Regions from separate parts of the Tardiphaga sp. P4_G1 genome, predicted to be linked through region 2. Evidence: riboswitches for the same ligand, from Rfam matches in the RefSeq annotation. Region 2 holds a riboswitch; each other region holds the start of a gene.
What was found. Region 2 has a riboswitch for cobalamin ahead of AC1DUY_RS19150 (TonB-dependent receptor). Riboswitches for the same ligand answer to the same signal wherever they lie in the genome.
Positions count from the first base shown of each region.

Region 1: another riboswitch for cobalamin. It lies ahead of metE (5-methyltetrahydropteroyltriglutamate--homocysteine S-methyltransferase); the one in region 2 lies ahead of AC1DUY_RS19150 (TonB-dependent receptor).
Region 3: another riboswitch for cobalamin. It lies ahead of AC1DUY_RS12995 (TonB-dependent receptor plug domain-containing protein); the one in region 2 lies ahead of AC1DUY_RS19150 (TonB-dependent receptor).

Region 1 covers NZ_JBFUJU010000001.1:608,114-611,388, forward strand. Annotated here, with positions in the region: gene metE (5-methyltetrahydropteroyltriglutamate--homocysteine S-methyltransferase) at 1-1,696, opposite strand, end outside; cobalamin riboswitch at 1,801-2,012, opposite strand; gene AC1DUY_RS03010 (peptidoglycan DD-metalloendopeptidase family protein) at 2,181-3,275, opposite strand, start outside.
Region 2 covers NZ_JBFUJU010000007.1:358,095-361,369, reverse strand. Annotated here, with positions in the region: gene AC1DUY_RS19150 (TonB-dependent receptor) at 1-1,858, opposite strand, end outside; cobalamin riboswitch at 1,965-2,154, opposite strand; gene AC1DUY_RS19145 (alkaline phosphatase D family protein) at 2,300-3,275, shown strand, end outside.
Region 3 covers NZ_JBFUJU010000005.1:58,242-61,516, forward strand. Annotated here, with positions in the region: gene AC1DUY_RS12995 (TonB-dependent receptor plug domain-containing protein) at 1-1,867, opposite strand, end outside; cobalamin riboswitch at 1,900-2,103, opposite strand; gene AC1DUY_RS13000 (alpha/beta fold hydrolase) at 2,152-2,940, opposite strand; gene AC1DUY_RS13005 (O-acetylhomoserine aminocarboxypropyltransferase) at 2,944-3,275, opposite strand, start outside.

The DNA.
Region 1 (3,275 bases), on a different contig from region 2:
CGCCGAACAGCACAGGTGGCCGCACGCAGCGGGAGCCATAGGATTGCACCCAGCCATGCTTGGTGAAGGTGAAGCCGGAAAGCTGCTCACCAAAATACTGCACCATGTCGTTGCGCTCGAACTCGCCGTGCACCAACACATCGAGACCGATATTCTCCTGCCAGCGCACCGCCCTCGCCGTCTGGTTCTGCAGGAACGTCTTGTAGGCGGCATCGCTGAGTGTGCCCCTGACATGGGCCCCGCGTGCGTTTCTCACTTCCGCGGTCTGCGGAAACGAGCCGATGGTCGTTGTCGGGAATGCCGGCAGCTTGAAGCGTCGATGCTGTTCGGCAGCGCGCGTGGCAAAGTCACTGCCCCGACGACGCATTGTCGCGTCCACAGAGGCGACGCGTTTGGCGACCGCAAGATCGTGGATCTTCGACGATGCCAGTCGCGCAGCCGCCGCGGCGTCCGACGCGGCAAGCGTTGCAGCGACATCAGCGCGGCTGCCAGCCAGCGCTGCTCCAAGTGCGGCCAGCTCTTCCATCTTCTGGATCGAAAAAGCCAGCCAGCTTTTGACGTCCGGATCGAGATCAGTCTCAAGGCTGAGATCGATCGGCACATGTAGCAGCGAACAGGACGGCGCGAGCTCAACGCGATCCCTCCCCAGGAGATCGACCATGGGTTCCAGACTATCGAGCAGACTGGACAAATCGGACCGCCAGATATTGCGGCCATCGATCACGCCCAGCGAGAGGATCATGTCCTTCCGCGCCTTCGCAGCGACTTCATCGAACTGGTCCTGCGCGCGGACCAGATCGAGATGAAGCCCGGCGACGGGAAGCGACAGGGCCAGATCGAGGTTGTCGCCCAGCTCACCAAAATAGGTGTTCAGCATGATCCTGAGTTGCGGAACCGCTTCGGCAAAAGCCGCATATGTCTTTTGCAGCGCCTGCCGGGCCGGCGCGTCGAGATCGAGCACCAGACATGGCTCATCCAGTTGCACCCACTCGGCGCCGCTATCGGCCAATTCCCCGAGCACCTCAACATAGACGGGCAGCAATCTGTCGAGCAGTGTCACCGGATCGAATGACGCATCCGCGCTCTTGGCCAACTTCAGATAGGTCACAGGCCCGACTAGCACAGGTCGTGTCTGATAACCCAGCGATCTCGCCTCCTCGTACTCCTTGATCGGCTTGCGCGATGCGACACTGAAGGTCTGATCCTGCGCCAGTTCAGGCACCATGAAGTGGTAGTTGGTATCAAACCACTTGGTCATCTCCTGTGCTGGTACGCCTTGCGACGTGTCATGCGCATGAGAGCCGTGTGTACAGGCCTCGTCATGCGCGGCGCCTTGTGATCCACGTGCCATGGCAAAATAGGTCGCGAAGGAAACGTCTCCTCCCTTCCAGCCATAGACCTTCGGAATGGCGCCTACCATGACGCTGGTATCGAGTACCTGATCGTAGAATGAGAAGTCGTTCGACGGCATGACCGTGATCCCGAGCGACTTCTGACGCGCCCAATTTGCGGCACGCAGCCCGACGCCGACATCGATCAGCGCATTCTCGTCGATTGCACCGGACCAATAGCTTTCCAGCGCCATCTTGAGCTCACGCCGCGGACCGATCCGTGACGTTCCCAATGTAGCAACAGGAAGCGAGGACGTAGATTTGGCAGAAGACTTGGAAGAAGTAGACTTTGACACAGTAGACATGGCTTAACCCCAATGATTGGGGGCAAAAGGCCAAAGTGACACGTCTGGATTCCACGACGGCAGTCGCGGAATCGCAACCGCACCACCGGGACACCCCGCCCGAGGACGTTTATGTTGTCGAGGCAGGTCTCCTGGCTCGCGGGTCAATGCTGCTGTCCGGCCTTCCCAAAACCTTTGCAGGTCTCAGTGACTTTAATGGACAGCGGCTCACCGCTTACAGTTGCGGGGGCAGCTCCGGCCTTGGCTTAACGCCTCACCGGCTTCCCTCTTAGCTTCGGGCAAACCTTCCCGAAGAACCACGACATGTTCACATATGGGCAACATCGCGCGGCAGTCAACCGAGCTTGCGTGCGCAAGCTGCCCACTCGCAGCAGCGCGTCGAAGATTCCGGAGCTGGAGTGGGCCGCAGCCCCGGGATCAAACGTATCAAGCCCGGCACGAGGCCGGGCTTGCTTAAATGCGAACTACACTTCGTGGATTGCGCTTACGCCCCGTTGAGGAACTGCAGCGGATCGACCGGCGACGAGCCCTTGCGGATCTCGAAGTGAAGCTGCGGCGAAGTAACCTCACCGGACTGGCCGGACTTGCCGATCACCTGACCGCGCTTGATGGTCTCGCCACGCTTCACCATCAGCTCACTCGCATGGGCATATGCGGTGACGTAGCCGTTGGAGTGACGAACGAGGACCAGATTGCCGTAACCCTTCAGCTCGTTGCCGGAATAGGCAACGACGCCATCTTCGGCAGCCTTGATCGGCGTGCCTTCCGGCACGGCGACGTTGATGCCGTCGTTGGACTTGCCATTGGTCTTGGCGCCGTAGCCTGTGACCACGCGGCCGCGCACCGGCCAACGGAACGTCGGCAAAGCGCCGGTTGCGTCAGCGGCTTTAGTCGGCGATTCCGGCGCGGTTTCTTCAGGCGTCGTCGTGGCACTTGCCAGACGGGCCTTCTGTGCGGGCTCGGCAGACGCAACACGGGCCACGGCAGCGGACGTGACCGCGCCAGCCGGAGCGGCCGTCACGGCTGCGACGGGCGCAGCGAGCGGCGCTGCTACAGGAGCTGCATTGGCCGTACGCGCGCCGGGTACCGTGATCTTGGAGCCAAGCTTCAATTGGGCAGTCGGCGCCAGACCATTGGCGCGCGCGAGTTCGGCGACCGGCACGTTGTTCCGGCGCGAGATGCTCATCAGCGTATCGCCGCGATTGACGAAATGCATGGTCGATGCGCCGACGGCAGGTTTGCTCGCAGCAGCGGCAACGGCCGGAGTTGCCGCAGCGCCCTGGCGCGGAATGATCAGCGACTGGCCGGGCGACAGCGCGCGCGGACCCTTGTAGCCATTGGCCTGCAGGATCGCGGCCGACGAGACGTTGTAGCGCTTCGCCAGACCGTCGAGCGTGTCGCTGGTGCCGACGATGATCGAGGTGCCGCCATCACGGGCAAGGCCGTTGGTCGCTGCAACCGAGCGCGGCGCCGTGGAGCCGGTGGTTTCGATCGGCGCGCGTGCGGGCGGCGGCGTATACATACCGTTGCCGCCCCCGCTGACGGGAGCAGCCGACGCAACCGGACGGGCTGTCGGATA
Region 2 (3,275 bases):
TCGAGGCCTCGATGCCACGCGAAGACTGCTGGCCCACCTGCACGACCCGTGTCAGTGTCGGGTCGGTTCGGTCCGGCGTCAGCAGGTTGTTCTTGACGATCTGATAGCCCGCCAGCGTCCACTCGCCACGGCCGCCCCAGAACGACTGCTTGACGCCGATCTCCACCTGTTTGCCGGTGGCCAGATCGAATTTGGCGTTGGCGTTGCTCGCCGTGATTAGGCCGCCCACAGGATCGGCTGCGACCGAATACTGGCCGTAAAAGGCCAGATCCTTGATCGGTGTGTAGACCACACCGGCGCGCCAACTGGTCGAAGAATAGTCCCGGCTGTAGCTGTTGGCGGCATTGCGAACGTCGGTCCGCTCGACGGTCGGTTGGTCCTGGCGAACGCCGGCGATTAAGGACAGTTGCTCGGTGACCGACAACCGGTTCTCGGCGAACACCGCGTACTGGTTGGTCACGCTGGAGAAGTCCGACGTAAGCGGATCGGGACTGAAGTACAGGCCAGGATTGAAATTGATGGCGTCGACCGACGACGATCCACCATAGGGCGAGTTGGTCGAGCGCTTGAAGTCGATGCGGTTGACGTCGAAGCCGGCGACGAATTCGTTGGCCATCCCGAGTACATGGCCCTTGAACGTGGCGTCGAAGCGGTCGCCGATCTGTTGCTGGTCGTGGAAGATTTCCAGATAGGTGCTGCGGTCGATCAGGCCGGTGGCCGGATTGAACGCATAATTTTCGAGCTCTTTCCAGTGCCGCTTGCTGTACAGGTAGTACAACGTGTTGCGGATCGAGATGCCGTCGGCCACTTGCCACTCGGTCTTCACCTGATTCCAGCTATCCTGCCAGCGGATGGTGCTGTCGCCTACATTGTAGTTCTTGAAGCGCAGCGCCGGATCGAACTGGCCGTTGATCAACGGCGTGCCGAAATAGCGCATCGGCTGGCGATCGCCGTAGTCGGTCGAGATCGTCCAGACCACGTCTTCGGTCTGCTTGACCTGCACGGCAGCATGCAGCGCTATGTTCGAGCTGTTGCCGCGGTCGACCCAGCCGTCCGACATGTTGCCGGTGGCTGTGATGCGATAGGCGACGTCCTTGTTGATCGGGCCGCCGCTGTCCACGGCGATGCGGCGTTCCATGTTGCTGTCGAGCGATATCTCGGCCTGATTGCGCGGAATCCATGATGGCATCTTCGAGATGATGTTGATCGCGCCGCCGACCGCGCCTTCGCCGAACATCACGGAGGCCGGACCGCGCAGCACCTCGATACGCTCGGTGGACCAGGTGTCGAACGGAAAGTTCACGGTGCCCGCGCCGACATAGAGCCGCGTGCCATCGAGCAGTATCTTCACCGAATCCGTGCCGGAGAAGCCGCGGGTGCTGTAGGCGACGCCGCCATTGCCCGGATCTCCGATGGCGGTGATGCCGGTGGCGTTCTGCGTCACCGCGTCGAGCACGTTCTGCTGGCCGCGTTCGGCCATGGTTTCTGCCGAGATCACTTCGACGCTGGCCGGCGTCTGCAGGCGCGTGAGGCCGAGGCGGCTGCCGGTGGATGCAGTGCCTGTGAGGTTGAGCGTCGGCGCTGCGAAGACAGCGCCTGTCGGCGTGGCAACCGGCGCGCCGGTATTGGCAGCGACATTGCGCTGTTGCCGCGAGCGCGCAGCGCGCGATGCATTGCCGTTCGTGGCGCGGCGTGCGCGTTGAGGTGTCGCTGACGGCTGAACGACAACAGGATCGAGCGTCTGGCTCGACTGTGAGGTTTGCGACCAGCTTTCGCTCGGACACAACAAGCAGGAGAGAGCAACAGAATAAAGAAAGGGAGTATGTCGCTTCGATGCAACGGGAGAAACGGAGGTCATGAACAGGACTCGCGGTTACGTGGCACGTCACCGCAAACCAAGTCGCCCCGCCGCTTTCAAACAGGCAGTGTGACTTCCACCAGGACACCCCGCCCAATGTGCTCGCGTGTGACCACGACTGGCGGCAGGTCTCCTGGCTCGCGGGTCACTGCCTGTCGCCGCCTTCCCAGGTGAACACCCAGTGGCTCTTGGCGCAGGCTCGCCGCTTACAGTTGCGGGGGCAGCCGCGGAATCGGGGGATCCCCCTCACCGCATTCCCTTTTGATCCCCGAAGGGAACCGTCGCGTTCACGTTAAGGTGAAATTTCCAAATGTGTCAATCAAGCTGCCAATCATTCGCAGCTTGCTTTGGCGGGTGTTGATATTGCGCATCACCTGTCATCGCAGCGTCAAGCGATCTGCCTAGAGCCACTGGTGCCAGAGCCAGGATCAGGAGTTCGCCATGGCACTACGTTTATCCCGTCGTCGCTTCCTCGCGCACTCAGCCGCAGCAGGCGCAAGCTTCCTGGCGATGCCTTACCTCAGCCGCGCGGCGGATCGTCCGGTCGTGTCGCATGGCGTGCAGTCCGGCGATGTCGGGACGAGCAGCGGCATGATCTGGTCGCGTGCGGATAGACCAGCGCAAATGATGGTGGAAGTCGCCACGACCGAATCCTTCAGTAATGCGCGCATGTTGCCGGTTATCACGGCGCTGCCCGAGAGCGATTTCACGGCGAAGCTGCTGCTCGACAATCTGCCCGCGGGACAGGACATCTTCTACCGCGTCAAATTCCGCGATCTCTCGCATACCGAGATCGTCGGCGAGCCCGTCGTCGGTCGCTTCCGCACGGCGCCAGCGGATCGCCGCGATGTGTCCTTTGTTTGGGGCGGCGATGTCGCCGGGCAGGGCTGGGGCATCAATGCCGAGGACGGCGGCATGGTCACCTTCGCCACCATGCGCAAGCACAATCCGGATTTCCTGATCCATTCCGGCGATACCATCTACGCCGACGGCCCGATCCTGCCTGAAACGAAACTGCCGGACGGCAGGATCTGGAAAAACACCATCACGGTGCCGGAAAAGGCGAAGGTCGCCGAGACGCTCGACGAATTCCGCGCTGCGCACAAATACAATCTGCTGGACGACAATGTCCGCGCCTTCAATGCGCAGGTCCCGATCTTCGGCCAGTGGGACGATCACGAGGTCACCAACAACTGGTCGCTCTCGAAGCAGTTGCCGTCGTCTTACAAGGAGCGCGACATCACGCTCCTGGCGGCGCGCGGTGCCCGTGCCTTTCACGAGATGTATCCGATCTCGGTCAATCCGACCGAACCCGGCCGCGTCTATCGCACGCTCAATTACGGCCCGCATCTCGACGTCTTCATGCTGGACGAGCGCAGCTATCGCGGCCCCAACGGCCCGAACCTGCAGGAGAGCT
Region 3 (3,275 bases), on a different contig from region 2:
CGGTATAGAGATCGACGCGGGTATAGGCATCGACCTGACCGACCTGATTGGCACTGCTGAAGCGCTTCGACACCGTGGTTACGCGTGGCTCGATCATCCACTTGTCGGTGGGCGTGATGGTGAGTGCGAAGCGGGCGAAGTTCTTCGGCCGCCGTGCCAGCACTGTATCATTGCCGAGATCTTGCGCGTGCAGGTAGGTGTAGGCTGCGTTGAACTTCATGAGGCCCGGAATAACGTCCACATTGGCGCCAACTTCGAGACCATTCGTTTCGGCGCGGGCGACGTTGATGTAGCAGCCTGTGGTTTGGGCAACGGGACACGAACCGGGGCTTCCCGTCGGCGTCACGAAGTTGATCAGATTGCTGTAGTCGTTCGAGAAGCCCGTCAGCGAGACCACCACGCGGCCGTTGAAAAGGCTCTGATCGACGCCGGCGTCGTAGCCGAAGCTTTGCTCCGGGCTGAGCGTCGGCGTGCCGTTTGCCGTTGAATACAGCTGGAACAGTGTCGGTGCCTTGGCGCCGGTACCTGCGCTGGCGTGGAACTTAGTGCTGGTTTCTGTAATCGTATAGGCGGCCGTGGCACGCCATGTCTCGAAGCGCCCGACATCCACGACGTCGTCCACGCGGCCGCCCAATGTGATGTTGAGACGTTCGCCTACGGGGACCGACCACAGCGCGAAGACCGAATTGGTATCTTGGCGTTTCGCCAGCGCGGGTGTGATAGCGGCCGGTATCGGCAGGATGGCGGTCGTGTAGGTCTTGGCTGTCTCGCTCTGCGTCTTGGCGCCGTAGATGAGCGAGCCAAATGCGCCGAACTTCAGGTTTGCCTGATATTCTGCGCCGAGGCTGTCACCATTGTAGTCGAGAATATTGGTCGTGGTGTTCTGCGGCAGCATGTTGGTGCGATAGGTTACGTCATAGTTCGAACGCTCGGTATGCGTGTTCGACACGGTGACATTATGCGTGAGAATGCCGCCGAATGAATCCAGTGAGGCGCGACCGTAAACGGTTTGAAGCAGGCGCGTGACATTTGAAGGCGTGTCGGGAAGCTGCACCGCTCTCGACGTCGGACTGAAAGTGCCGTCATAGGCGGCTCGCGTGAAGGATGACACGAAGCCGGCTTCCAGCCGGATGCCCTCGCCGGCATCGTAACCGATCCTGGCCGATCCGCCGACGCGATCAAAGCCGTCGCGTTCGAGATTGGGGTACAGCGCTTCAAACTGAGGGATGCGATAGCCGAAGCGCGAGAAACCGTTCGAATGCTGACCGCCACCTGTGAAAGCGTAGGACCACGGACCGTTGGAGCCGGTCAGCGATCCCTGCGTGACGACAGTGCCATAGCTGCCGGCTTCCGTGCGCACATTGACTTGCGCAGGGCCCGAGCCCTTCTTGGTAATGATATTGATCACGCCGCCCATGGCGTCTGATCCATAGAGTGCGCTCTGCGGGCCCTTCAGGACTTCGATGCGCTCCATCGCCGAAGGCGTGAACATGGCGAATTCGAAATCGCCGGACGCCGCCGTGGGATCATTGACGCGGATGCCGTCGATCATCACCAGCGTCTGGCCGGTGTTGCCGCCGCGCAGGCGGACATTGGTGGTGCCGCCAGGGCCGCCGGTTTCGGTGATGTCGAGACCGGGCACGGTGCGCAGCGCATCGACCAGCGAGCCGGGATTGCTGGTCGCAATGGTCTCGCCCGACACCACGCTGATCGAACTGCCAGTGCGATTGAGTTGTTCGGGTGCTCTGTCCGCCGTCACCACGATTTCGGAGAGCTGCTCGGCACTGGACTGCGCATGCGCAGCACTGTGAGAGCAGGACAGAACAACAACGGCCGCAGTGCCTGCGGCCAAATTCCGGATAGTCATTTAACCCCTTCCGTCGACCCACCGTCGAACGAGTGTGAAACTCGTTACCGGCCGGTCTCCTGGCTCGCGGTGGTCTCCCGGTCCGCCTTCCCGAATCTGCGATGCAAATTCAGTGGCTTTGTGGACCCGGAATGGCCGCTTACAGTTGCGGGGGCAGCCGCGGCATAGGGGATATTTCCCCGCACCGCATTCCCGTTTCACCTCCTCGCGGAGGCACCGATAACTGAGAGGACAGGAAGCACAGCGCGCCGCGCGGTGCAACAGTCATCGAAGACTTCTAGACTCTATTGCTCGTGCTGTAGCGCGGCGAGCACGTCGTCGGGGCGCTCGACCATCATCATGTGGCCAGTGCCCGGCAGAATCACCGTGCGGGCGTTTTTCAAGGCGGCGGCCAGGGTCTTGCCAGCCTTGGCGGGAGTCATCATGTCCCGCTCGCCGAGGATGAGCGTGACCGGGATTTCGAGCTGGGCCGCAGCAGTCAGCGCATTCTGGTATGTATTGCAGGCGTTGAGATCGGCGAACAGCACGCCCGGCTTCGTGGCTTCCAGCACGCGCTGCGCGCCGCTATGCATCCACAACCCCGGCGCGAGACTGCCGCCGAGTTCGGCGCGAAAGCCGAGCCCCCAGATCGACACCATGTCGATGGCGGAGTGCTGATTGGCTTCGGCATCCTTCAACAGATCCGGGCCGACGGTCATCGTCCCTGCCGTGCCCATCAGGTCGAGGCGCGTGACTTTACGGGGATGCCGCGCTGCGGTCTCCAGCGCAATCAGCGAGCCCATGGAATGGCCGATCAGCCGCGCAGTCTTTGTGCCCGCTGCCTCGATCAATGCTGCTGTCCAGTCTGCGAGATCGGCGATGGTCGTGAGCGCTTCACCTTGTGAGCGACCATGGCCGGGCAGATCCGGCGCCAGTACGGCGAAGCCATGATGCGCAAACCAGCGCGTATGCAGCGCCCATGTCGAGTGATCGAAGCCGGCGCCGTGGATCATCACGACCACGGGCAGGGAAGGATCGAATGCGCGGCCGCCATTCGCGATATAGGTCTCGTGACCGTTGACGGTGAGTTGCATCACTCAGCCCTTCTGCGAGATGCGCAGCGCCTGCGCGAGGTCATCGATGATGTCATCGGCGGCTTCGATGCCGATGGAGAGACGGATCAGCTCCTCGCCGATGCCGGCGGCCTTGAGCTGCTCGGCGTCCATTTGCTGATGCGTGGTGCTTCCGGGATGAATGACCAGTGTCTTGGCGTCACCGACATTGGCAAGATGGCTGGTCAGCTTCAGCGCTTCGATGAACTTGCGGCCGGCATTGCGGCCGCCCTTGATACCAAACGAGACGATGGAGCCGGCGCCGCGCGGCAGCAGGCGTTTCGCGAGTTGGTAATCCGGATGGTTCTCCAGCGACG